DNA from 2 places in the Stenotrophomonas sp. YJH_SMC_58 genome. Region 2 is predicted to be linked to the other one. Evidence: riboswitches for the same ligand, from Rfam matches in the RefSeq annotation. Region 2 holds a riboswitch; the other holds the start of a gene.
What was found. A riboswitch is a leader RNA that binds a small molecule or an ion and turns the genes downstream of it on or off. The one in region 2 is predicted to bind cobalamin.
Positions count from the first base shown of each region.

Region 1: it holds a riboswitch for cobalamin, as region 2 does, so the genes downstream of both, btuB (TonB-dependent vitamin B12 receptor) here and AC5P68_RS14060 (epoxyqueuosine reductase QueH) in region 2, are expected to answer to the same signal.

Region 1 is NZ_JCAFSW010000002.1:298,329-309,911, forward strand. It holds gene AC5P68_RS03785 (sensor histidine kinase) at 1-788, opposite strand, end outside; gene AC5P68_RS03790 (response regulator transcription factor) at 785-1,504, opposite strand; gene msrB (peptide-methionine (R)-S-oxide reductase MsrB) at 1,650-2,225, shown strand; gene AC5P68_RS03800 (cytochrome c biogenesis protein DipZ) at 2,228-3,997, shown strand; gene msrA (peptide-methionine (S)-S-oxide reductase MsrA) at 4,012-4,749, shown strand; gene AC5P68_RS03810 (aminotransferase-like domain-containing protein) at 5,005-6,453, shown strand; gene bioD (dethiobiotin synthase) at 6,529-7,212, opposite strand; gene AC5P68_RS03820 (GAF domain-containing protein) at 7,281-7,763, shown strand; gene AC5P68_RS03825 (TfoX/Sxy family protein) at 7,760-8,122, shown strand; gene AC5P68_RS03830 (histidine phosphatase family protein) at 8,214-8,792, opposite strand; cobalamin riboswitch at 8,936-9,158, shown strand; gene btuB (TonB-dependent vitamin B12 receptor) at 9,274-11,115, shown strand; gene gph (phosphoglycolate phosphatase) at 11,215-11,583, opposite strand, start outside.
Region 2 is NZ_JCAFSW010000010.1:75,908-87,490, reverse strand. It holds gene AC5P68_RS14075 (patatin-like phospholipase family protein) at 1-1,352, opposite strand, end outside; gene AC5P68_RS14070 (bifunctional nicotinamide-nucleotide adenylyltransferase/Nudix hydroxylase) at 1,546-2,595, shown strand; gene AC5P68_RS14065 (nicotinate phosphoribosyltransferase) at 2,660-4,069, shown strand; cobalamin riboswitch at 4,153-4,382, shown strand; gene AC5P68_RS14060 (epoxyqueuosine reductase QueH) at 4,544-5,230, shown strand; gene pncA (bifunctional nicotinamidase/pyrazinamidase) at 5,286-5,912, shown strand; gene purU (formyltetrahydrofolate deformylase) at 6,204-7,055, opposite strand; gene AC5P68_RS14045 (LysR family transcriptional regulator) at 7,170-8,081, shown strand; gene AC5P68_RS14040 (NADH:flavin oxidoreductase/NADH oxidase) at 8,085-9,185, opposite strand; gene AC5P68_RS14035 (NAD-dependent protein deacetylase) at 9,307-10,122, opposite strand; gene AC5P68_RS14030 (acyl-CoA thioesterase) at 10,178-10,579, opposite strand; gene AC5P68_RS14025 (LysE family translocator) at 10,732-11,367, shown strand; gene AC5P68_RS14020 (hypothetical protein) at 11,407-11,583, opposite strand, start outside.

The DNA of each region.
Region 1 (11,583 bases), on a different contig from region 2:
AGGTCCTGCTGGCGCAGCTGCTGCCACTGCTCGCCCAGCCGCTGCGCCATCTGCGCGTGTGCGTGTTCGAGGATCACCAGCTCGTCGCGCTCACCGGGACGCAGCGGCTCCGGCGGCGGCAACGGCGTGGGTGCGTCGATGTCAAAGGCCTGGATGCGCCGGGTCAGCCGCCGCAGCGGGCGCGTCACCCAATAGAAGGCCACCAACCCGGCCAGCAGGCCCAGGCTGCCGACAAGCATCACCGACCACAGCGTGGTGTTCCACTGGCTGCCGGCGGCAAGGTCGTCGGACAGCATCTGACGGTGTTCGCCGACCAGCACCACGTACACATAACCGGCCTGGCGACCCTGCACGATCAGCGGCGCGGCACTGAACACCTTGCGGCCGTCCGTGCTGCGCGGGTCATCGCCCAGGATCGGCAACGGCGCACCGGCCAGCAGCCGGCGCAGCGGTGCCACGTCCACCCGGTTGCGCACCAGATGGCCTGTCGGCGCATCGTGGCCGAGGATGCGGCCCTGGTCGTCCAGCAGGTAGACCTCGACGCTGGGGTTGACCGCCATCAGCTGGCCGAACAGCGCGCGCACGGCGGCATCACGCATGCCGCTGGTGTCCATCAGTTCGCTGCGCTGGGCAATGTGCTCGGCCAGGCCCAGCGACAACCGCTGCACCACTTCCTGCTCGTGGCGGGTGTTGGCGCGCATCTGCAGCGCCAGCAACGCCATGCAGCACATCAGCATCAGCGCAGCGATCACCGCCGCCAGCTTCTGCCACAGGTTCGGCTTGATCATGCCGCCGCCCCGGCAGGATCGACCAGCTTGTAGCCACGGCCCCACACCGTCAGCAGCCGCCGTGGATTGGCCGGGTCCGGCTCGATCTTGCTGCGCAGGCGATTGATGTGGGTGTTGACCGTGTGCTCGTAGCCATCGTGCTGGTAGCCCCAGACCTGGTTGAGCAGTTCCATGCGCGCGAACACCTGGTCCGGATGACGGGCGAAGAACAGCAGCAGGTCGAACTCGCGCGGGGTCAGCTCCAGTGCGTTGCCATCCACCGAGGCGGTACGCGCGACCGGATCCAGCTGCAGACCGCCCAGCTCGATCGCGCCGGCATCGATGCGCGCGCTCTGCGCCATCGCCTCGGCCCGGCGCAGCAGCGCACGCACACGGGCCACCAGTTCCGGCATCGAGAAGGGCTTGGCCAGGTAATCATCCGCACCCAGTTCCAGGCCGACGATGCGCTGCGTTTCGCTGCCACGCGCACTGATGATGATGATCGGCACATAGCGCGCCATCGCGCGTGCACGCTGGCAAACCTGCAGGCCGTCCACGCCGGGCAGCATCACGTCCAGCACCAGCGCATCCCATGGCCCTTCCTGCTCGAGCAGGCGCAGGCCGGCATCGCCGCTGGCGGCATGGGCGACGTCGTAGCCCTCATCGCCCAGATGCATGCGCAGCAGGTCGGCGATGTGGGCATCGTCTTCAACGATCAGCACGCGTTTGGTGGACATCGGCAGCTCGGGGGCCAGTGGGGAGGCTGGCTGCATTGTGGCGCGGGATGGCCGCCGATACCTCACGAAAAATTGAATCCTGCGTGAGGATTCGTTGACCCGGGCGGGCGCAGCATGGCCCCGTCGCCCCTTCACGGAGTCCGCCATGTCCCTTACCCGACGCCATCTGCTGGGCCTGGGCGGTGTTGCCACCGCCGCCGGCCTGCTCGGCCTGGGGGCCTGCAGCCGTGCCGCCCCGGCCGCCGCTGAAGCGCGCCCGTCGCGACAGTTCGAGGTCATGCGCAGCGATGCCGACTGGCGCCAGCGCCTGACCCCGGCGCAGTACGCAGTGCTGCGCCAGCAGGCGACCGAGCGCCCGTACAGCAGCCCGCTCAACAGGGAACACCGGCAGGGCACGTTTGCCTGCGCCGGCTGTGCGCTGCCGCTGTTCTCCTCCTCCACCAAGTTCGAGAGCGGCACCGGCTGGCCCAGCTTCTGGGCGCCACTGCACAACGCCATCGGCGAAGACCGCGACGTCACCTTCGGCATGCTGCGGGTGGAGGTGCACTGCCGCCGCTGCGGTGGCCACCTCGGTCATGTGTTCAACGACGGGCCTCGCCCAACCGGACTTCGCTACTGCATGAACGGCGCGGCGATGGTGTTCGTTCCCGGTGCCGCTGAGGGCGGTACCGCCGATGGCTGGCGGGTGCCGGTCGGTTCTTCCCCTGCTTCCGGAGCCTGACGATGCTGCTGTTGCTGCTTGCCTACCTGGGGGGCGCGCTGACCCTGCTCAGTCCCTGCATCCTGCCGGTGCTGCCGTTCGTGTTCGCCCGTGCCGACCGCCCCTTCCTGCGCAGCACGCTGCCGCTGCTGCTGGGCATGGCACTCACCTTCACCGTGGTCGCCAGCCTGGCTGCGGTGGGCAGCCAATGGGTGGCACAGGCCAACCAGGTCGGACGCTGGATCGCCCTGCTGCTGATGGCGCTGTTCGCACTGGCATTGCTCTGGCCAAGACTGGCCGACCATCTGCTGGCGCCGTTCCAGCGCGTGGGTGCCCGCTTGAGCGCGCGTGCCGATGCGGCCGACGCAGCGGGGCGTGGCGGTGCGTGGACCTCGCTGCTGATCGGCATCGCCACCGGCCTGCTGTGGGCACCCTGCGCCGGGCCGATCCTCGGCCTGGTGCTGACCGGTGCCGCGCTGCACGGGGCCAGCGCCGGCACCAGCACGCTGCTGCTGGCCTACGCACTGGGCGCGATTACCGCACTGGCGCTGGCGGTATGGGTAGGTGGCCGCGTGTTCCGCGCGCTGCAGGCGCGGCTCGGCCTCGGCGATGTGCTGCGCAAGGTACTGGGCGTGGCCGCACTGCTGGCGGTGGTGGCGATCGGCCTGGGCTGGGATACCGGCCTGCTGACCCGTCTTTCTACGGTCAGCACCGCGCGTATCGAGCAGGGCCTGCTGGATGCGGTACCCGGCGCGCAGCCGGCGGCTCCGCCGATGATGATGATGGCCGGTGCCAACGCCGCTGCCAATGCACCGCTGCCAGTGGAAGGCACCCTGCCCGCGCTGGACGGCGCCACCGGCTGGCTCAACAGCCCACCGCTGACGGCCCAGCAGTTGCGCGGCAAGGTGGTACTGGTCGATTTCTGGACGTACTCGTGCATCAACTGCCTGCGCGCGATGCCGTTCGTGCACGAATGGGAACGCCGCTACCGCGACCACGGCCTGGTAGTGGTCGGCGTGCACACGCCGGAGTTCGCCTTCGAGCGTGACCCGCGCAACGTCATGAAGGCGGTGCAGCAGCTGAAGGTTGAGTACCCGGTGGCGCTGGACAACCAGTACACGATCTGGCGCGCGTTCAACAACCGCTACTGGCCGGCGCAGTACTTCGTCGATGCGCAGGGCAACATCCGCGGCCACCAGTTCGGCGAGGGCAACTATGCGCGCTCGGAACAGGTGATCCGTCGCTTGCTGACCGAGGCCGGCCAGACGAACCTGCCACCGCCGGCCGATCCGGCCGCCGCCGATCTGAAGGGCGTGGCTGCGCAGGCCGACATGGGCAATCTGCGCTCGCCGGAAACCTATCTGGGCCACGCCCGTGCCGAGCAGTTCGCCTCGCCCGGTGGGCAGCGCAGCGACACCGCGTTCGACTACACGTTGCCGGCCAGCCTGGCGTTGAACCAGTGGGGCCTGTCCGGACGCTGGACCGTTACCGACGAGGCTGCGCAGCTGCAGCAGGCCGGTGGCCGCATCGCCTTCCAGTTCCATGCGCGCGACCTGCACCTGGTGCTGGCACCGGGCCAGGAAGGAAAGCCGGTGCGCTTCCGCGTCCTGCTGGATGGCAAACCATTGCCCGCCACCGATGCCGGCACTGATGTCGGCGCCGATGGCAGCGGCGTGGTCGACGAGCACCGCCTCTACCAGCTGGTGCGCCAACGCGGCACGGTCAGGCCGCACCGCTTCGAGATCGAATTCCTCGATGCGGGCGTGCAGGCCTATGCCTTCACCTTCGGTTGAACCGGGAGGACACGATGAAATTCTCCTTTGAACAGGGCATTGCCGCTGGCGTTGCCGGACTGGTGGCCACGGCACTCATCGCCGGCGTGCTGCTCGTTGACCATGGCGCCATCGCGGCACCGGTCGAAGCCAGCGCGCAGACCCAGGCACTCCCTGTACCCACGGGCGACGCTGCGTTCCGCGATGACGCCACCCACGCCAGCGTGGTGTTTGCCGGCGGTTGCTTCTGGGGCGTGCAGGGCGTGTTCCAGCATGTCAAAGGCGTGAGTAATGCGGTGTCCGGCTACATCGGTGGCAGCGCTGCCAATGCCCGCTATGAACGGGTCAGCAGCGGTCAGACCGGTCATGCCGAAGCGGTGAAGGTCGACTACGACCCACGCCAGGTCAGCTATGCGCAGTTGATGCAGGTGTTCTTCTCGGTGGTGCACGACCCGACCCAGCTCAACCGCCAGGGGCCCGACCACGGCAGCCAGTACCGGTCGGCGATCTTCACTGATGACGCCCGCCAGCAGGCAGCCAGCCGCGCCTACATCGCCCAGCTCGGCCAGGCCGGCAGCTACCGCGCACCGATCGTCACCCAGCTGGTCAGCGGCCAGCGCTTCTACCCGGCCGAGAGCTACCACCAGAACTACATGACCAACTACCCGCAGGCCGCCTACATCCGCTACTACGACGCGCCAAAGCTGGCCGCGCTGGGCAGGCAGTTCCCGGCGTTGTACCGGCGCGATGCAGCGCTGGTGCCGATGCGCTGACGGCATTTCCGTGGGGCCGGCTGGCGCTCGGTGCGGCTCCTGCCGATGCGGTAACGCCCCGGGTAGTGCCGGCCGCTGGCCGGCTCTTGCGGTTCCAGGGATTGCCGGCCAGCGGCCGGCACTACCAAAAAAAGACGCACGGCCATCCAGCCGTGCGCTTGGAAAGTACCGGCCGTGCCCCGATCAGGCCCGGCCGACAACGACATGCTAGGCTCGCCGTCATCATGGGTACAGCACCAGATGGCGGGAAACTCGATGGATACAGATGATCAGAGCGCAATGATCCCCCCCCGCTACCAACGGCTGTCCGACGAACTGGCCGAGGCCATCCACGGCGGACGCCTTCCGGTAGGCAGCCGCCTGCCCTCGCTGCGGCAGATGGCCCTGCAGCGCCGGCTCAGCCTGAACACGGTGATCGCCGCCTACCGCCAGCTGGAAGACGCTGGTCTGGTCATTCCGCGGCCCAAGGCCGGCTTTGAGGTCGCGCCGCGGCTGTCGGTGCCGGAACGTTCGCTGCGCGACACACCGTCTGCGCCCACCGCGCCGCTGCAGCAGGTACTGATGGCCCGCGTGCTGGAAGCACAGCGCCGCCCCGGCGTGATCGACCTGGCCTTTGCCGGCCCGCGCGGTCGCCAGTTCTACCCCGGCGCGCAGCTGGCCAAGCACACGGCGCAGGTACTGCGCCATGGCCAGCAGACCGTGGAGACCTATGCACGCCCCAACGGCTCGCCACGGCTGCTGGCGCAGATCGTGCGCCGCGGCCCGCGCATGGGCCTGCATACCCACAGCGAACGCCTGCTGCTGACCCACGGTGCGATGGAAGGGCTGCAGCTGGCGCTACGCGCGGTCACCCAGCCCGGTGATGCGGTCGGCATCGAGGCGCCGTCCTACTTCAACCTCTACCCGTTGCTGGCCAACCTCGGCCTGCAGGCCATCGAACTGCCCACCCATCCGCAGCTCGGCCTGGATGTGGATGCGCTGGACGCGCTGCTGGAGCACACGCCGCTGGCCGCACTGGTGGTGATGCCGACCGTGCATAACCCGCTCGGCTGCACCATGCCGACCGCCGCCAAGCAACGCCTGGCCGAACTGGTCAACGCACGCCAGCTGCCGCTGATCGAAGATGCGGTGTATGCCGAACTGCAGTTCTGCGAACCGCCGGCACCACTCCTGAAGGCCTTCGATCGCGATGGCTGGGTGATGGTGGTCGGCGGCTTTTCCAAGACGCTGGCGCCGGATTACCGCATCGGCTGGCTCGATGGCGGCCGCTTCGCCGAGCGCATCGCGCTGCTGAAATTCCAGTCCACCGGCGGCGAGCCGCAGCTGCTGGGCGACGCGGTGGCGGCCTATCTGGAAGCGGGCAGCTACGAGCATCACCTGCATCGCATGCGCCGCCTGTACCGCGAACAGGTCGGACGGCTGCGCCAGCTGGTGGCCGAACACTTCCCGGCCGGCACCCGCGCCACCGAACCGCAGGGTGGCTTCCTGCTGTGGCTGGAACTGCCGGGCGTGGACACGCGCGAGCTGTTCGAGCGTGCACTGCAGGAGGACATCGTGTTCATGCCCGGCCAGGTGTATTCACGCGGCGCGCGGTATCGCCATTGCCTGCGGCTGTCGTGCTGCCAGACGCTGGATGCACGCTTCATCGGCGCGGTGGAGCGGTTGGGTGCGATCGCGCGGGAGCTGGCGGCCGCAGCACGGTAGTGCCGGCCGCTGGCCGGCAACTGCACGCAGGTGGATACATCGAGGTTGCCGGCCAGCGGCCGGCACTACCCCAGGTCAATCGAGCAGATGCGTGCTCAGGATCTGGCCATCCGCTCCCGGCAGATGTGGCAGCCGCCCCCAGCACGGCATCGGCAGGCGCCGCTGCAGCGTGGCGAAGTTTTCGTCCTGGCGCTGCATGGCCGGGTCGATGTGGTTGCCGATCCAGCCCAGGCACTCCACGCCACTGGCCTGCAGCGACTGCGCGGTCAGCCGCGCATGGTTGACGCAGCCCAGCCGCATGCCCACCACCAGCAACACCGGCAACCGCAATGCGCGCACCAGGTCGAGCTGGTCGAGCGTGGCCGAGACTGGTGCCAGCCAACCGCCAACCCCCTCCACCACCACGACATCGGCCTGCGCGCGCAGCCGCTCGAACGCTGCCACGATCGGCGCCAGCTCCACCTGCACGCCATCCTCGGCAGCGGCCAGCTCCGGCGCCAGTGGCAGGCGCAACGCATACGGGTTCAGATCGGCATAGTCCGGTACCGGCCAGCTGGCCGCCTGCAGCGCCAATGCGTCTTCGTTGCGCAGGCCCTGGCCCAGGTCTTCGCTGCCGCTGGCCACCGGCTTCATCCCCACCGCGCGCAGGCCGCGCCGGCGCAGCGTGTGCAGCAGCGCGGTGCTGGCCGCGGTCTTGCCGATCTCGGTATCGGTGCCGGTGACGAACAGGGCGGGCGGCAGCGTGGCGGGCAACGGCATCGACGGGCTCCAACGGGGCAACAGAGCGTGCATTATCGCCGGCCCGGCGCGCTTGCTAGACTGCTGTCATGTTCGCCAATGCCTCGCTCACCGGCAGCAAGCCGGAACAATACGCCCAGCTGCTGGAACAGGCCCGTGGCCTGGTCTACGCCGAGTCCGACCGCATCGCCAACGCGGCCAACCTCTCGGCCCTGGTCTACCACGCCCTGCCCGACCTGAACTGGGTGGGCTTCTACCTGTACGACGGCAAGGAACTGGTGGTCGGCCCGTTCCAGGGCCTGCCGGCCTGCGTGCGCATCCCGCTGGACAAGGGCGTGTGCGGTGCCGCCGCCAGCCAGCGCGTGACCCAGCGCGTAGAGGACGTCGACGCCTTCCCCGGCCACATCGCCTGCGATTCGGCCTCGCGCTCGGAACTGGTGGTGCCGCTGCTGCGCGGCGATGAACTGATCGGCGTGTTCGACATCGACAGCCCGAAGGTCGGCCGCTTCGATGCCGACGACCAGGCTGGCCTGGAAGCCATCGCCCGCGTGTTCGTCGAGGCGCTGGGATGAGCGCACCGAAGCTGCGCAACATCGGCCCGAAAAGTGCGGCGTGGCTGCGCCAGGTCGGCCTGCGCAGCCGCGACGACCTGGTCGCGATCGGAGCCGTCGGCGCCTTCGTCAAGGTCAAGCGCGCCGGCTTCAAGCCCAGCCTGAACCTGCTGTACTCGCTGGAAGGCGCGTTGCTGGACTGCCATTGGCAGGAGCTGAGCGAGCCACAGCGTGAAGCACTGGTGCAGGATTACGAAGCACGCATCGCTGCGCATCCGCTGAAGGCAGCCGGCCCGGCGTCGGGCCCGGTGCATGAGCAGCGCTTCGATGCCGACGATGACGCTGAGGACAGCGTGGCCGAGGGCGCGGACGAGGATTGAGGCCTCCGCGTTCCTGGGGATGCCGGCCAGCGGCCGGCACTACCAGTGTGATGCGGGATCGGTAGCACCGGGCCATGCCCGGCGAGTGCGCTCAGGGCTGCTGCAGCTCCAGCAGCTCACCCACCAGCCCGATCTCACCGCGCTCCAGCCATACCCGCAGGCGCGTGCCGTGGTCGATGCGCAGCGCCCAGCACAGCGACATCGGCAGGCCGCAGACCTGCGACAGCACCATGCGCAGCGGGCCGCCATGGCTGACCACCAGCGTCGGCACCGGATCGCCATCATCGAGCAGGCGATCCAGCGCGCGCGCGATGCGCCGCTCGAAGTGGCCCCAGCTCTCGCCATTGGGCGGCGGGAACGCGTGCGGGTCGGCATGGAAGGCCGCCAGTGCATCCTCCGGCAGGTCGAACAGCGACCGCCCGTCCCAATCGCCGAAGTCCAGTTCTTCCCATTCCTCGTCCGATTCCACGTCCAGTCCGCGCGGGGTGGCCAGGGCCATTGCCGTGTGCAGCGAACGCAGCCGCGGCGAACTGATCACCCGCTCCCAGCGTTGCCCGGCATAGGCCTCGACCAGTTCCTGCGGCAGGCGGGCCAGCTGCGGTGGATCGCTGCGGCCATCAAGGAACTCATCACGGCCATTGCCGGCATGGCGGACCAGGTCGAGGATCATGCGCGCGTCCCGGACGGGCGACGCAGGTACAGCGGAAAACGGGCGGACATCGGCAACGGCACCACGGGATCGAGCAACCATTCTAAAGGCACAGCAAAGGCAGTCGCGCAGGCGCGACGCAACGGGACGGCCTGCGATGCCGTAGACTGCGCGCACTTCCAGGTGACCTGCGGCCATGGCCGGCAGGTTGAAACGGGAAGCCGGTGACGCGTGATTCCACGCCAGGCCGGCGCTGCCCCCGCAACGGTAAGCACGTCAGTTCCAGGCAACACCGCCACTGTGCCGCAGGCATGGGAAGGCGCCTGGACGGTGGCCTCGCGCCACCCGGCGGCGAGCCCGGAGACCGGCCCGGAAGCCTCAGGTCGCGATGCGGTGGGCATGGCGCTGGATGACCGTGGCGTGCGCTGCGGCATCGGCGCACGCCTGCCTTCGCGGCTCCTCCCCTTCGCCACGCGGGCGTGCGTGGCACTTGGAGTCCCCCATGAAGCTGCAGTCCCGAATGCTGTCCCTGGCCGTGCTGGCCGCCCTGCCCGCGCTGGCCCAGGCCGCCAATGACACCACCGCGCTCGACCAGATCCTGGTCACTGCCACCCGCACCCCGATCGCCCTGCAGGACAGCATCGCGCCGGCGCAGGTGATCGACCGCGCCCAGATCGAATCCAGCCAGGCCACTTCGCTGCAGGAACTGCTGCGCGGTCGCGCCGGCATCAACCTGGCCAATGCCGGCGGCCTCGGCAAGCAGAGCTCGCTGTTCCTGCGCGGTACCAATTCCGGCCACACCGTAGTGCTGGTGGACGGCGTGCGCATCAACAGCGCCGACCTCGGCCTGGCCATGTACCAGGACCTGCCGCTGGCGCAGATCGAGCGCGTGGAAATCGTGCGCGGCCCGCAGTCGAGCTTGTACGGCGCCGACGCCATCGGTGGCGTGATCCAGATATTCACCCGCCGCAACCAGGGCGATTTCGCCCCGCACTTCCAGCTTGGCGGTGGCAGCAACGGCCTGCGTGAAGCCAGCGGTGGCATTGGCGGCGGTACCGAACGCGGCTGGTTCGGTGCCGACATCGCCTACCAGCATTCCGACGGCATCGATGCCTGCCGCGGCTCGGCCACGCTGTTCACCGGCTGCTTCGCCGACGAGCCCGACCGCGACGGTTACCGCAACCTGTCCAAGAGCCTGCGCGGTGGCTACACCTTCAACGACCAGTGGAACGTGGAAGGCAGCGCCCTGCGCGCCGACGGCAAGAACCATTACGACGGTTACTACAACTATTCGGAAACCCGCCAGCAGGTGCTGGCCGGCAAGGTGCGCTACACCCCGTCCGAGCGCCTGGCATTCACCGCAAACGTCGGGCGCAGTGACAACGAGTCGGACAACTTCGGCGACTTCGGTGCACGTGGCAGCGCACAGACCCACCGCGACAGCGCCTCCCTGCAGGGCGATTTCGGCGTGGCCGAGGGCCAGCTGCTGAGCGCAGGCGTGGACTGGAGCGAAGACAACCTGGATGGCAGCAGCGCGGGTTACCTGGTCGACAGCCGCCGCAACACCGGCGTGTTCGTGCAGTACCAGGGCCGCTTCGGCCGCCACCAGCTGCAGGCCAGCGCACGCAACGACGACAACCAGCAGTTCGGCAACCACGCCACCGGCAGCGTTGGCTGGGCGATGGAGCTGGGCCACGGCCTGCGCCTCAACGCCAGCTATGGCACGGCGTTCAAGGCACCGACCTTCAGCGATCTGTACGACCCGTGGAGCGGCGTGCCCACGTTGAACCCGGAGAAATCCAAGAGTGCCAACCTGGGCGTTTCGCAGCAGGGCCAGGGCTGGCACTGGGGCCTGGATGTGTATGAAACCCGCATCGATGATCTGATCACCTACGATGCGGCGACCTTCAAGATGCAGCAGGTGGAGAAGGCCCGCATCCGCGGTGCCGAACTGACCGGCGGCGTGCTGCTGGCCGGCTTCGACATCAACGCGCAGCTGAGCTACACCGACCCGCGCAACCGCACCGGCGGCAGCACCCAGTTCGACAACTGGCTGCCACGCCGCGCGCAGCAGACCGCGCGCCTGGACATCGACCGTCGCTTCGGCGATTTCCGCGCAGGCCTGACCGTGCAGGGTGCCGGCAAGCGCTACGACGATGCCGCCAACACGGTGAAGGTGGGAGGCTACGGCACGCTGGACCTGCGCGCCGAGTACGCACTGACGCCATCGTGGTCGCTGCTGGCACGTGCCGCCAACGTCTTCGACCGTCGCTACGAAACGGTGGCATGGTTCAACCAGCCCGGCCGCGAGTACCAGTTGAGCGTGCGTTACCAGCCGAAGTGAGCGCAACGTTCATGGTAGTGCCGGCCGCTGGCCGGCAACATCATGACCTTCGGCAACGCATCCCGGGTTGCCGGCCAGCGGCCGGCACTACCCCCTGCTTCAGCCCCACAACCCCGGCAGTTCACGCAGGTCGTCGATCACCGCCACCGCATGCGCGGTGGCCAGGTCCAGGCCGCGCGGATAGCCGTAGCGCACCAGCGCGATCGGCATGCCGGCCTCTTCGGCGGCGCGGTAGTCGGTCAACGAATCACCCACCATCAGGCAGGACTCCACCGGCAGCCCGAAGTGCGCGGCGATGTGCCGCAGTGGCTCGCCACTGGGCTTGCGCTGCGGCAGCGAATCCCCCCCCAGTACCAGCGCGAATGCATCACCGATACCCAGGTGCTGCAGCAGCGGCGGCACCAGTGCTTCGGGCTTGTTGGTGCAGATCGCCAGCGGCACGCTGCGCGCACGCAGTTGCGCCAGCGC
Region 2 (11,583 bases):
ATCGACTGGTAGGTGCGCTGCCAGCCGTGTCGGTTCTCGGTGGGCAGGAACACCGCGTGCTCCAGCGACTGGCGGCCACTGCTGCCGTGGTTCACCTCTTCAGCGTGCTGCGGGTAGACCAGATTGATGGCGAAGGTCGGCCAGCGCGGCAACGCGGCATCGAACAGATGGATCGGGAAATTGCTGCTGATGCCACCATCGGAGAACCAGCAGATGCGGAAGGCGGTGATCACCGGGCCGCAAGCCTGCCCGGCGCTGGTCAGCCCTTCCATGCTGTCGGCCACGTTGTGCTCGGGGTCGGCCGCCGGCGCGGTCGGCTCGCAGCGTCGTTCGCGGCGTGAGGGTTCATGCAGCGGCACCGCGCTGATCAGCAGCGGGAAGCTCAGGCTCATGCGCGTGGCCACCAGTACCGGCAGCTTCGGGCCCGGCGGCAGGTGGTAGTACTGCCGCCCTTCCACCTCCAGCGGCGGGCCGGCCTGCGTCACCAGCCACTGCACCACGCTGGCCGGGAACAGCTGCTCGAATTCCTCGCGCAGGAACCAGAACTGTGCGCCGCCCAGCGGCAGCGTGCGCGGCTCGTTGTGCGACACGCAGGTGGTGATCATCTGCAGGCTGATCGCATGCGGGCTGTCCGGCTCGCCGGCATAGCGCGGCGCATCGTGCAGGTCGGCGAAGGTGAGCGGTGCATCCAGCGGCTTGCCGGACAACTGCTGCAGGCATTCGTGCAGCCACTCGGTCAGTGCCGGCGTGCGTGCATCGCGGCCGAGGCCGCTGCACAGGCCCAGCAGATTGCGTCGCGCCACGCGTGCCACACGAAGCGCGGCACCGGCCACACCCGCACCGTACGCGCACAGCAGAGACGGCAGCAGCGTGGCCGCCACCCCGCTCCAACCACCGCCCCACCAGCCCAGGCCGAGCAGCAGCGCCAGCGACACCAGCACTTCCAGCGGCGCGATCTCGAACACGGCAACGGCCAGGCACAGCAGCTTGTGCGGCAGGCTGGCATTGCCGGTCAGCACCACCAGCAGGCGATAGGCCGCGCGTGCGCCGCGTGCGGGCTGGAACAGGCTGTAGATGAAGCCGCGCCGCGACAGCTGCGCCGACACCGCCGACAACCCGCCATAGCCTGCATCGCCGGGCAGGTGCTCGCCGGCCTGCTGGCGACGATCACCGCAGGCCGCCGCAGCCGCCACGGCGGCGGCGATGGCGCCGGCCGAAGTGCCGCCGATGCTCTTGAAGCGATACTCGCGCGCCAGCGCCAGTACCGCATTGGGGTACACGATGCCGCTGGTGATGCCGCCTTTCATGACCAGATCGCAGTACTTGTCCGCCACTGTCTTGCCCCCGAGCATGCCGTCCGCCGCGTGGGTGCCAGTATGGCGCAGGGGCTTCTCAGGGCCTGAGAACAACGGCGCAGTCCGCGCACGCAATGCGCCGTTCAGCAGAAAGCACGGCTGCAGGCTTGACCCGCCCCGCCATCGGCGTAGCATCTGCAGCAAGCCAAGGGACAGACCCGCGGCTGCCACAACGACATGAGGGATTCTCATGGAATTCGACTATCTCGTCTTCATCGGGCGATTCGAGCCCTTCCACAACGGCCACGCCGCCGTTGCCCGCCTGGCCCTGAGCCGGGCCCGCAAGCTGATCTTCCTGGTCGGCTCTGCCGATACCCCCCGCAGCCTGCGCAATCCCTGGACCGTGGCCGAACGCGCCGTGATGATCCAGGCCGCCCTCGATGGCCACACCGACCGTCTGCTGATCCGCCCGCTGCGTGACCACCTGTACAACGAAGCGCAGTGGATCGCCAACGTGCAGCGCCAGGTGGCTGAAGCCCTGCGCAACGACGGCGCCGCCGCCGATGCGAAGGTGGGCCTGATCGGCATGGACAAGGACGCGTCCAGCTACTACCTGCGCGAGTTCCCGCAGTGGCCGCTGGTGGACGTGCAGCATACCGCCACCCTGTCGGCCACCGAGCTGCGGCGCTACCTGTTCGAAGCCGGCGACGTCGACTTCCACGGCGCGCTGCTGATGCTGCGTGGCAATGTGCCGGCGCCGGTGTACGACATGCTCGAAGCGTTCCGCAAAAGCGCGCCTGCGTATGGCCAACTGGTGGCCGAGTACCGCTTCATCGAACAGTACAAGGCCGCCTGGAAGGATGCGCCCTACGCGCCCACCTTCGTCACCACCGATGCGGTGGTGGTGCATTCAGGACACGTGCTGCTGGTGCGTCGCCGCTCGGAACCCGGCAAGGGGCTGTGGGCGCTGCCCGGCGGCTTCGTCGGCCAGGAACAGAGCCTGCTCGACAGCTGCCTGCGCGAACTGCGCGAGGAAACCCGGCTGAAGATTCCACTGCCGGTGCTGAAGGGTTCGCTGAAGGGCCAGCAGGTCTTCGACCACCCCGACCGCAGCCAGCGCGGCCGCACCATCACCCACGGCTTCCACTTCGAGTTTCCGGCCGGTGACCTGCCGCCGGTGCGCGGCGGCGATGACGCCGACAAGGCGCGCTGGATACCGGTGAGTGAAGCCCTGGACATGGGCCCGCAGCTGTTCGAAGACCACCTGCACATCCTGGAGTATTTCCTCGGCCGCGGCTGACAGGCCCGGCCTCCCCACTGGCGGACAGACCGCTGGTGTCACTCGACGCGAAGGAGCTTCCGTCATGCACTACCTCGATAATCTTCTCCTCAACACCGACAGCTACAAGGCCAGCCATTGGCTGCAGTACCCGCCGGGTACCGATGCCACGTTCTTCTACGTCGAATCACGTGGCGGCCTGCACGATCGCACGGTGTTCTTCGGCCTGCAGGCGATCCTCAAGGACGCGCTGGCACGACCGGTCACCCACGCCGACATCGACGACGCTGCTGCGGTATTCGCCGCCCATGGCCAACCGTTCAACGAGGCCGGCTGGCGCGATATCGTCGACCGGCTTGGCGGCCACCTGCCGGTGCGCATCTGCGCCGTTCCCGAGGGCAGCGTGGTGCCCACCCACCAGGCACTGATGACCATCGAGTCGACCGATCCGGCTGCGTTCTGGGTGCCGTCGTATCTGGAAACGCTGCTGCTGCGCGTGTGGTATCCGGTCACCGTGGCCACCATCAGCTGGCACGCACGGCAGACCATCGCCGCGTTCCTGCAGCAGACCAGCGACGACCCGCAGGGGCAGCTGCCGTTCAAGCTGCACGACTTCGGCGCGCGCGGTGTATCGAGCCTGGAATCGGCCGCGTTGGGCGGTGCCGCGCACCTGGTCAACTTCCTCGGCACCGATACCGTGTCGGCGCTGTGCCTGGCACGCGCGCACTACCACGCGCCGATGGCCGGCTATTCGATTCCGGCCGCCGAGCACAGCACCATCACCAGTTGGGGCCGCGAACGCGAGGTGGACGCCTATCGCAACATGCTGCGCCAGTTCGGCAAGCCCGGTTCGATCGTGGCGGTGGTGTCGGACAGCTATGACATCTACCGCGCGATCAGCGAACACTGGGGCACCACCCTGCGCGATGACGTGATCGCGTCGGGCGCCACCCTGGTCATCCGTCCCGACTCGGGTGACCCGGTGGAGGTGGTGGCCGAAAGCCTGCGCCGGCTGGATGAAGCCTTCGGCCACAGCCTCAACGGCAAGGGCTATCGCGTGCTCAACCACGTGCGGGTGATCCAGGGCGATGGCATCAATCCGGACACCATCCGCGCGATCCTGCAGCGCATCACCGACGACGGCTACGCCGTCGACAACGTGGCCTTCGGCATGGGCGGTGCACTGCTGCAGCGGCTGGACCGCGATACGCAGAAGTTCGCGCTGAAGTGCTCGGCCGCACGGGTCGAGGGTGAGTGGATCGACGTCTACAAGGATCCGGTCACCGACGCCGGCAAGGCCAGCAAGCGTGGCCGCATGCGCCTGCTGCGCCGCCTGGACGATGGCAGCCTGCATACGGTGCCACTGCCGGCCAATGGCGACGACACCCTGCCGGACGGCTTCGAGGACGCAATGGTGACCGTGTGGGAGAACGGCCGCCTGCTGCACGACCAGCGGCTGGACGACATCCGCACGCGGGCGGCCGTGGGGCATTGAAGGTGCATCCCGACCGGGGTTGGATCCCGTTGCAGCGCAGCGGGCTCTGCCCCCTGCGCTCTTGACCGGCGCCACCAACAGGTCCACCTTGCACACGCCGAAGGTATCCCTCCCATCGCTGCGGCGCGGGGAGGGATTTAAACGGGAATCCGGTGAAGGCGCCTCGCGCGTCCATTCCGGAGCTGCCCCGCAGCGGTGAATGGAAACGAATCCTGCCAACAGCACTGGGCTCGCGCCTGGGAAGCGGCAGGTAGTAGGTGGGCTGCGGCCCGAGTCCATCAGCCCGAATACCGGCCCCGGCCGGGGGACACGACCGTCCCCTGACTCGACCTGGAATCTCCGCGGGGAGGTTGCCGGGGCCGTCGTCGTCCTGCGCGTGCAGGCGATGTGGCCGCGCGCGTCCTGTTCACGGTATCCGGCCAGACCCGTTCACCCACGCGCTGATGCATGGGCCACCGCCGTTGCCGGCGGTCCATGCGGTACCTGACGATGACCGAGCTCCAACGCCCCACCCTGACCCTGCCCGCCGACGGCAAGCGCCTGCTGCTGCATTCGTGCTGCGCGCCCTGTTCCGGCGAAGTGATGGAGGCGATCACCGCCTCCGGGATCGACTACGCGATCTTCTTCTACAACCCCAACATCCACCCGGTGAAGGAGTACGAGCTGCGCAAGCAGGAGAACATCCGCTTCGCCGAGCAGCACGGCATTCCTTTCATCGACTGCGACTACGACACCGACAACTGGTTCAGCCGTGCACGCGGCATGGAAAACGAGCCTGAACGCGGCATCCGCTGCACGATGTGCTTCGACATGCGCTTCGAGCGCACTGCGCTGTACGCGCACGAGCACGGCTACGACACCATCAGTTCTTCGCTGGGCATCTCGCGCTGGAAGAACATGGCGCAGATCAACGACTGCGGCATCCGCGCCGCCTCGCGCTATGAAGGCCTGCAGTACTGGGACTACAACTGGCGCAAGGGCGGCGGTGCCAGCCGCATGATCGAGATCAGCAAGCGCGAGCAGTTCTACCAGCAGGAATACTGCGGCTGCGTGTACTCGCTGCGCGATGCCAACCGCCATCGCCGCGAGAATGGCCGCGAGCGGATCAAGATCGGCCTGTTGTACTACGGGCAGGACGCTGGGACGCCGCAGGACGATTGACGTGCAGGCATGGGGCGGCCACGCTGGTCGCCCCTTCTGTTGTACCGGAACTGCCATGACCGCCCTGCCCGCCGATGTCGCCCTGCTGGTGATCGACCTGCAGCCGGACTTCATGCCCGGTGGCGCCCTGGCCTGCGACCAGGGCGATGCGCTGGTGGCACCCATTGCCGATCTGCTGGCGCAGCGCCGCTACCGCACCGTGGTGGCAACACAGGACTGGCACCCGGCCGACCATGCCTCGTTCGCCAGCCAGCACCCCGGCCAACGCCCGTTCGAGACCATCCTGCTGCACGCGCAGCCGCAGACCCTGTGGCCGGACCACTGCGTGCAGGGCAGCGCCGGTGCCGCCCTGCACCCGGGCGTGGACTGGACCGTGGCCGACCTGATCCTGCGCAAGGGCACGCGCCAACAGGTGGATTCGTACAGCGCCTTCCGCGAGAACCACGGCCCCGAGGGCGAGCGCCCGGCCACCGGCCTGGCCGGCTGGCTGCATGAACGCCGCATCCGCGAAGTGCACGTATGCGGCCTGGCCCGTGACTACTGCGTGCTGTGGAGCGCGCAGGACGCGGTGAAGTCCGGCTTCCGGGTGAAGTTCCTGTGGGAGCTGACCAAGCCGGTGACCGAAGCCAACGACGTGATGGTGCGCGAGGCGCTGGGCAAGGCGGGGATCGCGATCGTCTGAGGCGTGACCGCCGGGCATGGCCCGGCGCGGCGCTACCGCGCACGTCGCTATGCCGCTTGCGCGCTCCTGCCCACAACAACACAATCGATTCATCCAGCCCCCTAACTACGCCCCCCTATAGATCGCGGGACGGCCGAACCGGGGGCTTTTCATTGGATGAAATCAAGATTCGGTAGTGCCGGCCGCTGGCCGGCAACCTCGGGACCTCTGCAGTTGCCGGCCAGCGGCCGGCACTACCGGATAGCACCCGTGGTAGCGCCGGGCCATGCCCGGCGGACGCGGGATGGGCGATTACCGGAATACCACCGTGCGATGCCCGTTGAGCAGGATGCGGTGCTCCACATGGCGGCGAACCGCGCGTGCCAGCACCAGCGATTCGGTATCGCTGCCCAGCCGCACCAGTTCACGCGGTGCCATCGCGTGGTCCACGCGGGCCACGTCCTGTTCGATGATCGGGCCTTCGTCCAGGTCCTCGGTGACATAGTGCGCGGTGGCGCCGATGATCTTGACCCCACGCGCGTGTGCCTGGTGGTACGGCTGCGCGCCCTTGAAGCTGGGCAGGAAGCTGTGGTGGATGTTGATGGCACGGCCGGCCAGCGCGCGGCACAGCGTGGGTGACAGGATCTGCATGTAGCGCGCCAGCACCACCAGGTCGATGCGTTCGCGCTCGACGAGGTCGATGATCTGCTGCTCCTGCACCGCGCGTGTATCGGCGGTCACCGGCAGGTGGTGGAACGGCACCTGGTAGGACGCCGCCAGCGGCGCGAAGTCGGCGTGGTTGGACGCCACTGCTGCGATGTCCACCTTCAGCTGGCCGCTGTGGGCGCGGAACAGCAGGTCGTTGAGGCAATGCCCCTGTTTGCTGACCAGCACCAGCAGCCGCGCGCGGCGTCGGCCATCGTGCAGCTGCCAGTCCATGCCGAAGCCTTCGGCAAGCGTGGCCATGGCGGCGTGCACGGTCTCCAGCGGCAGGCCGGCATCGCGGTCGAAGTGCACGCGCAGGAAGAAGCGGCCACTCTCCTCATCGCCGAACTGCTGGGCGTCGAGGATGTTGCAGCCGTGGTCGAACAGCAGGCCGGACACGCGGTAGACGATGCCGGTGCGGTCGGGGCATGACAGGGTAAGAATGGAATCGGGGCGCATCGCCACAGTGTAGGGCAGCGCCCTGCCCAGCGGCCGGATGATCACGGGTGCAACCGACCTGCTTGGTTCAGTACCAAGCGATACTTGGACCTTCCCGTGGCAAGCTGGTCGGTCATGAACCTGTTGCAACTGATCCGCAGCTTCACCCGCACCGCAGAGACCGGCAGCATTGCCGCCGCGGCCCGCATCCTTGGCATCAGCGCCACCGCGGTCGGCCAGAACATCAACCGGCTGGAGGCCCATCTGGGCGTACGGTTGCTGAACCGGAGTACGCGGCAGCTGGCCCTCAGCGAGGCCGGCGCGCTGTACCTGGCGCAGGTGCGCCACATCGAAGCCGACCTGGCGCGCGCGCAGGCGATGGTCACCGCCGGTGACATCGAACCGGCCGGGCCGCTGCGCATCGCCAGCAGCAGCGCCTTCGGTCGCCACGTGCTTGCCCCCTTGTTGCCTTCACTGCAGCAGCGCTACCCACAACTGCAGCTGGAGCTGCGCCTGACCGACCGCGCCGTGCAGCATGGGCCGGAAGCGGTGGATGCCAGCATCCGCATCGGGGCGCAGCTGGAGGACGGCGTGGTCGCGCGGCAGCTGGCGCGTGTTCCGTTCGTGTTCTGTGCCTCGCCGGCCTACCTGAAGGCGCACGGCACCCCGCAACAGCCTTCCGAACTGGGCGGTCATCGCGGGTTGCTGCACCGCTTCCCTACCGATGGCCGGCCATTGCGCTGGGGCCTGCTGAAGGACGGCCAGCGCGTGGACGCCACGCTGCCACCGAGCATGGTCTGCGATGACATCGATGCGCTGGCGACGCTGGCGGCGGCCGGTGCCGGCATCACCCGGCTGGCCGCATTCGTGGCCGAGCCGTACCTGCGCGAGGGCCGCCTGCAGGCGGTGTTCGGCGCCGACACCGCGTGGCGCCCGGAACCGATGGAGGTCTACTTCTGCGTCAGCGACCGCCGCGATTTCACCGCCAAGATCCGCGCGCTGTTCGAACACCTTCAGGCCGGCATCGCGCCGGCCTGGCGGGTGTGAGCCTCAGCGCGTCTTGAACACGCCGCGCGCATCGCGCGGCTCGCAGCGCAGGTACTGTGGCGCAGGTTCCACGCTGTCGCGCAATGCGGCAGCGGCATGCCACGGCCAGCGCGGGTCGTAGAGGATGCCGCGCGCCAGGGCCACGGCATCGGCGTGGCGATGGCGCAGGATCGATTCGGCCTGCTCGGGCTCGGTGATCATGCCCACGGCGATGACCGGCATGCGCACCTTGGCCTTGATCGCTGCCGCGAACGGCACCTGGTAGCCCGGACCGACGGTGATCTTCTGGCGTTCGTCCAGGCCACCGCTGGAGACGTGCAGGAAATTGCAGCCGCGCGCGTCCAGCACCTGGGCCAGCGCTTCGCTCTGCACCAGATCCCAGCCGCCATCGACCCAGTCGCTGGCGGAGATGCGCACGCCCACGGCGACCTTGTCCGATACCGCCGCACGCACGGCGTCGAACACTTCCACCAGCAGGCGCAGGCGGTTCGGCAATGAGCCACCGTAGCCATCAGTGCGACGGTTGCTCAGCGGCGACAGGAACTGGTGCAGCAGGTAGCCGTGGGCGGCATGCAGCTCGATCAGCTCGAAGCCGAGGCGCTCGGCACGCACCGCACTGGCGGCGAAGGCGGCGATGACCTCGGCGATGCCGGCCTCGTCCAGTTCCTGCGGTGCCGGATCGGCGGCGTGGAACGGCAGCGGCGACGGCGCCACGGTGGCCCAGCCACGCGCATCGTCGGCCGGCAGCTGGCCACCGCCGTCCCAAGGGCGGTTCACCGAGGCCTTGCGACCGGCATGGCCGAGCTGGATGCCCAGCGGCATCGGCGACCAGCGGCGGACGCTGGCCAGTACCTGTGCCAACGCGGCCTCGGTGCCGTCATCCCAAAGGCCCAGGTCGGCCCAGCTGATGCGGCCACGCGGCTCGACCGCGGTGGCTTCCAGGATCAGCAGGCCGGCGCCGGATTGCGCCAGGTTGCCCAGGTGCATGGCATGCCAGTCGCTGGCGCGGCCGTCTTCGGCGGAGTACTGGCACATCGGCGCGACGACGATGCGGTTGGACAGGGTCAGGGGGCCGAACGAGATCGGCGAAAACAGCTGGCTCAAGACAGTGATGGACGACGTAGGGGATGCGTATTGCACCGCCGCACGGCTCCGGGATCAACCATCTGGATGGATCGCTGTTTCGCGGCGGCGGGTGGCCTGTAGAGTCGACTGACAGTCGACTCTACCCAGCCGATGGTTCGATAACCGACGCCAGGGCCTCAGCACAATCGCGTTCATCCTTGAACTGCAGCAGGTCGTCTGCACGGGTGCGGCCACGGTTCAACGCCGTCACCGGCAGTCCTGCTTTGGCCGCCGCCTGCACGAAGCGGAAGCCGGAATAGACCATCAGCGACGAGCCCACCACCAGCACGGCGTCGGCCTGCTGCAGGTGCTCGTGCACCGCCTCCACCCGCTCGCGGGGCACGTTTTCGCCGAAAAATACCACGTCCGGCTTCAACACCCCGCCGCAGTGCGGGCACCCGGGTACCACGAAGCTGGAGAAATCGGTCTCCAGGTCGGCGTCGCCATCAGGCGCGACGCCGGCCTCCAGCGCATCCCAGCCGGGGTTGGCGTCCAGCAGGCGCTGCTGGAAGTCCTCGCGGCCACTGCGGCGCTCGCAGCCCATGCAGCGCACCAGGTCCAGGCGGCCATGCAGGTCGATCACGTTACGGCTGCCGGCGCGCTGGTGCAGGCCGTCCACGTTCTGGGTCAGCAGCACCTGCAGCTTGCCACGGCTTTCCAGTGCGGCCAGGGCCTGGTGGGTACCGTTGGGCCGGGCCAGGCCGAAGCGCGGCCAGCCCAGCAGGCTGCGCGCCCAGTAGCGCTGGCGGGTAGCCGTCTCGCCCATGAAGGCCTGGTAGGTCACCGGTGGCGTGCGTTTCCACTGGCCGTCGCTATCGCGGTAATCGGGAATGCCCGAGGCGGTGCTGCAGCCGGCGCCGGTCAGCACGAACAGGCGCTGGGCGCGGTCGATGAAGTCGGTCAGTGGCGGGGTCATGGCTGCCAGATGGGGGCGCCGCAGCGCCCCCGCAAGCGCCGGTCGGTTGTCCGGGTCAGGCCGCCGGCAGCGGCGGCACCGCGATCGGGTGGCCTTCCTCGTCCAGCGCGATCATCACGAAGTGGCCGCGGGTGCACAGCTTGCGCTCGCCGCTGTGCAGGTCTTCGGCGACCAGTTCCACCTCCACCTTCATCGAACTGCGGCCGACTTCGACGATGCGGCCGATGGTTTCCACCATCTGGCCGATGCGGATCGGCAGCTTGAAGTCGACCTGGTCGCTGCGCGCGGTCACCACGGTACGGCGCGAGTAGCGGGCGGCAGCCAGGAACGCGGCCTTGTCCATCCACGCCAGTGCCTGGCCACCGAACAGGGTGCCAAGGTGGTTGGTGTGGTTGGGGAAGACGATTTCGGCCATGCGCACTTCGATGGGCGGCACGGTCTCGGGGATCGGGGTCATGGGGGAGCTTCGGTGTGGGGTGCTGCGGATTCTAAGCGACCGGCGTGACGGCCATCGGAATGCACGTGCAACGGTCACCCGGCAGCGGTGCCTGCGCAGGCCGCGCCTGCAGCAGGCGTTACACTGCGCCACGCCCACTGCCAGGACCTCCCATGCCCGCCACTTCCGACCTGCTGGCCTTTGCGCTGGTTTCGCTGGCCATGGTGCTCACGCCCGGGCCGAACATGATCTACGTCATCTCGCGCTCGATCTGCCAGGGGCCGATGGCGGGACTGATCTCGCTGGGCGGAGTGGCACTGGGCTTCGTGTTCTACATGCTGTGCGCGGCATTGGGCATCACCGCCCTGCTGATGACGGTACCGTTCGCCTACGACGCGCTGCGCATCGGTGGCGCGCTGTACCTGCTGTACCTGGCCTGGCAGGCGCTCAAGCCCGGTGGCCGTTCGCCGTTCGCGGTGCGCGAACTGCCGCAGGACAGCCCGCGCAAGCTGTTCACGATGGGATTCCTGACCAATCTGCTGAACCCGAAAGTGGCGGTGATGTACCTGTCGCTGCTGCCGCAGTTCCTGCACCCGGACAGCGAAGGCAGCGTGCTGATGCAGTCGATCGTGCTGGGCTCCACCCAGATCCTGGTCAGCGTCAGCGTGAACGGCATGATCGCGCTGACCGCCGGCAGCATCGCCGGCTTCCTGGCCGCACGCCCGACCTGGCAGATGGTGCAGCGCTGGCTGATGGGCACGGTGCTGGCCGGACTGGCGGTGCGCATGGCGGTGGAAGGGCGGCGCTGATCGCGGCGTGCCCTCCAGGCGATACGCCCGGCCCCGTAATCAGAACAGTTCAGCGTGGTAGAAGCTTGGTTGTGCCGACCAGGCCTTGATATCGCCACATTGCGGCACGCTGGTGTAGTACAGGCGGATGGGTATGGCGGAGACCTTCGCACTCATCAGCATGGCGTAGGTTGCCTTGCAAACCTCGGGCGGCATGCTGAAGTCGCCTTTGCTGAC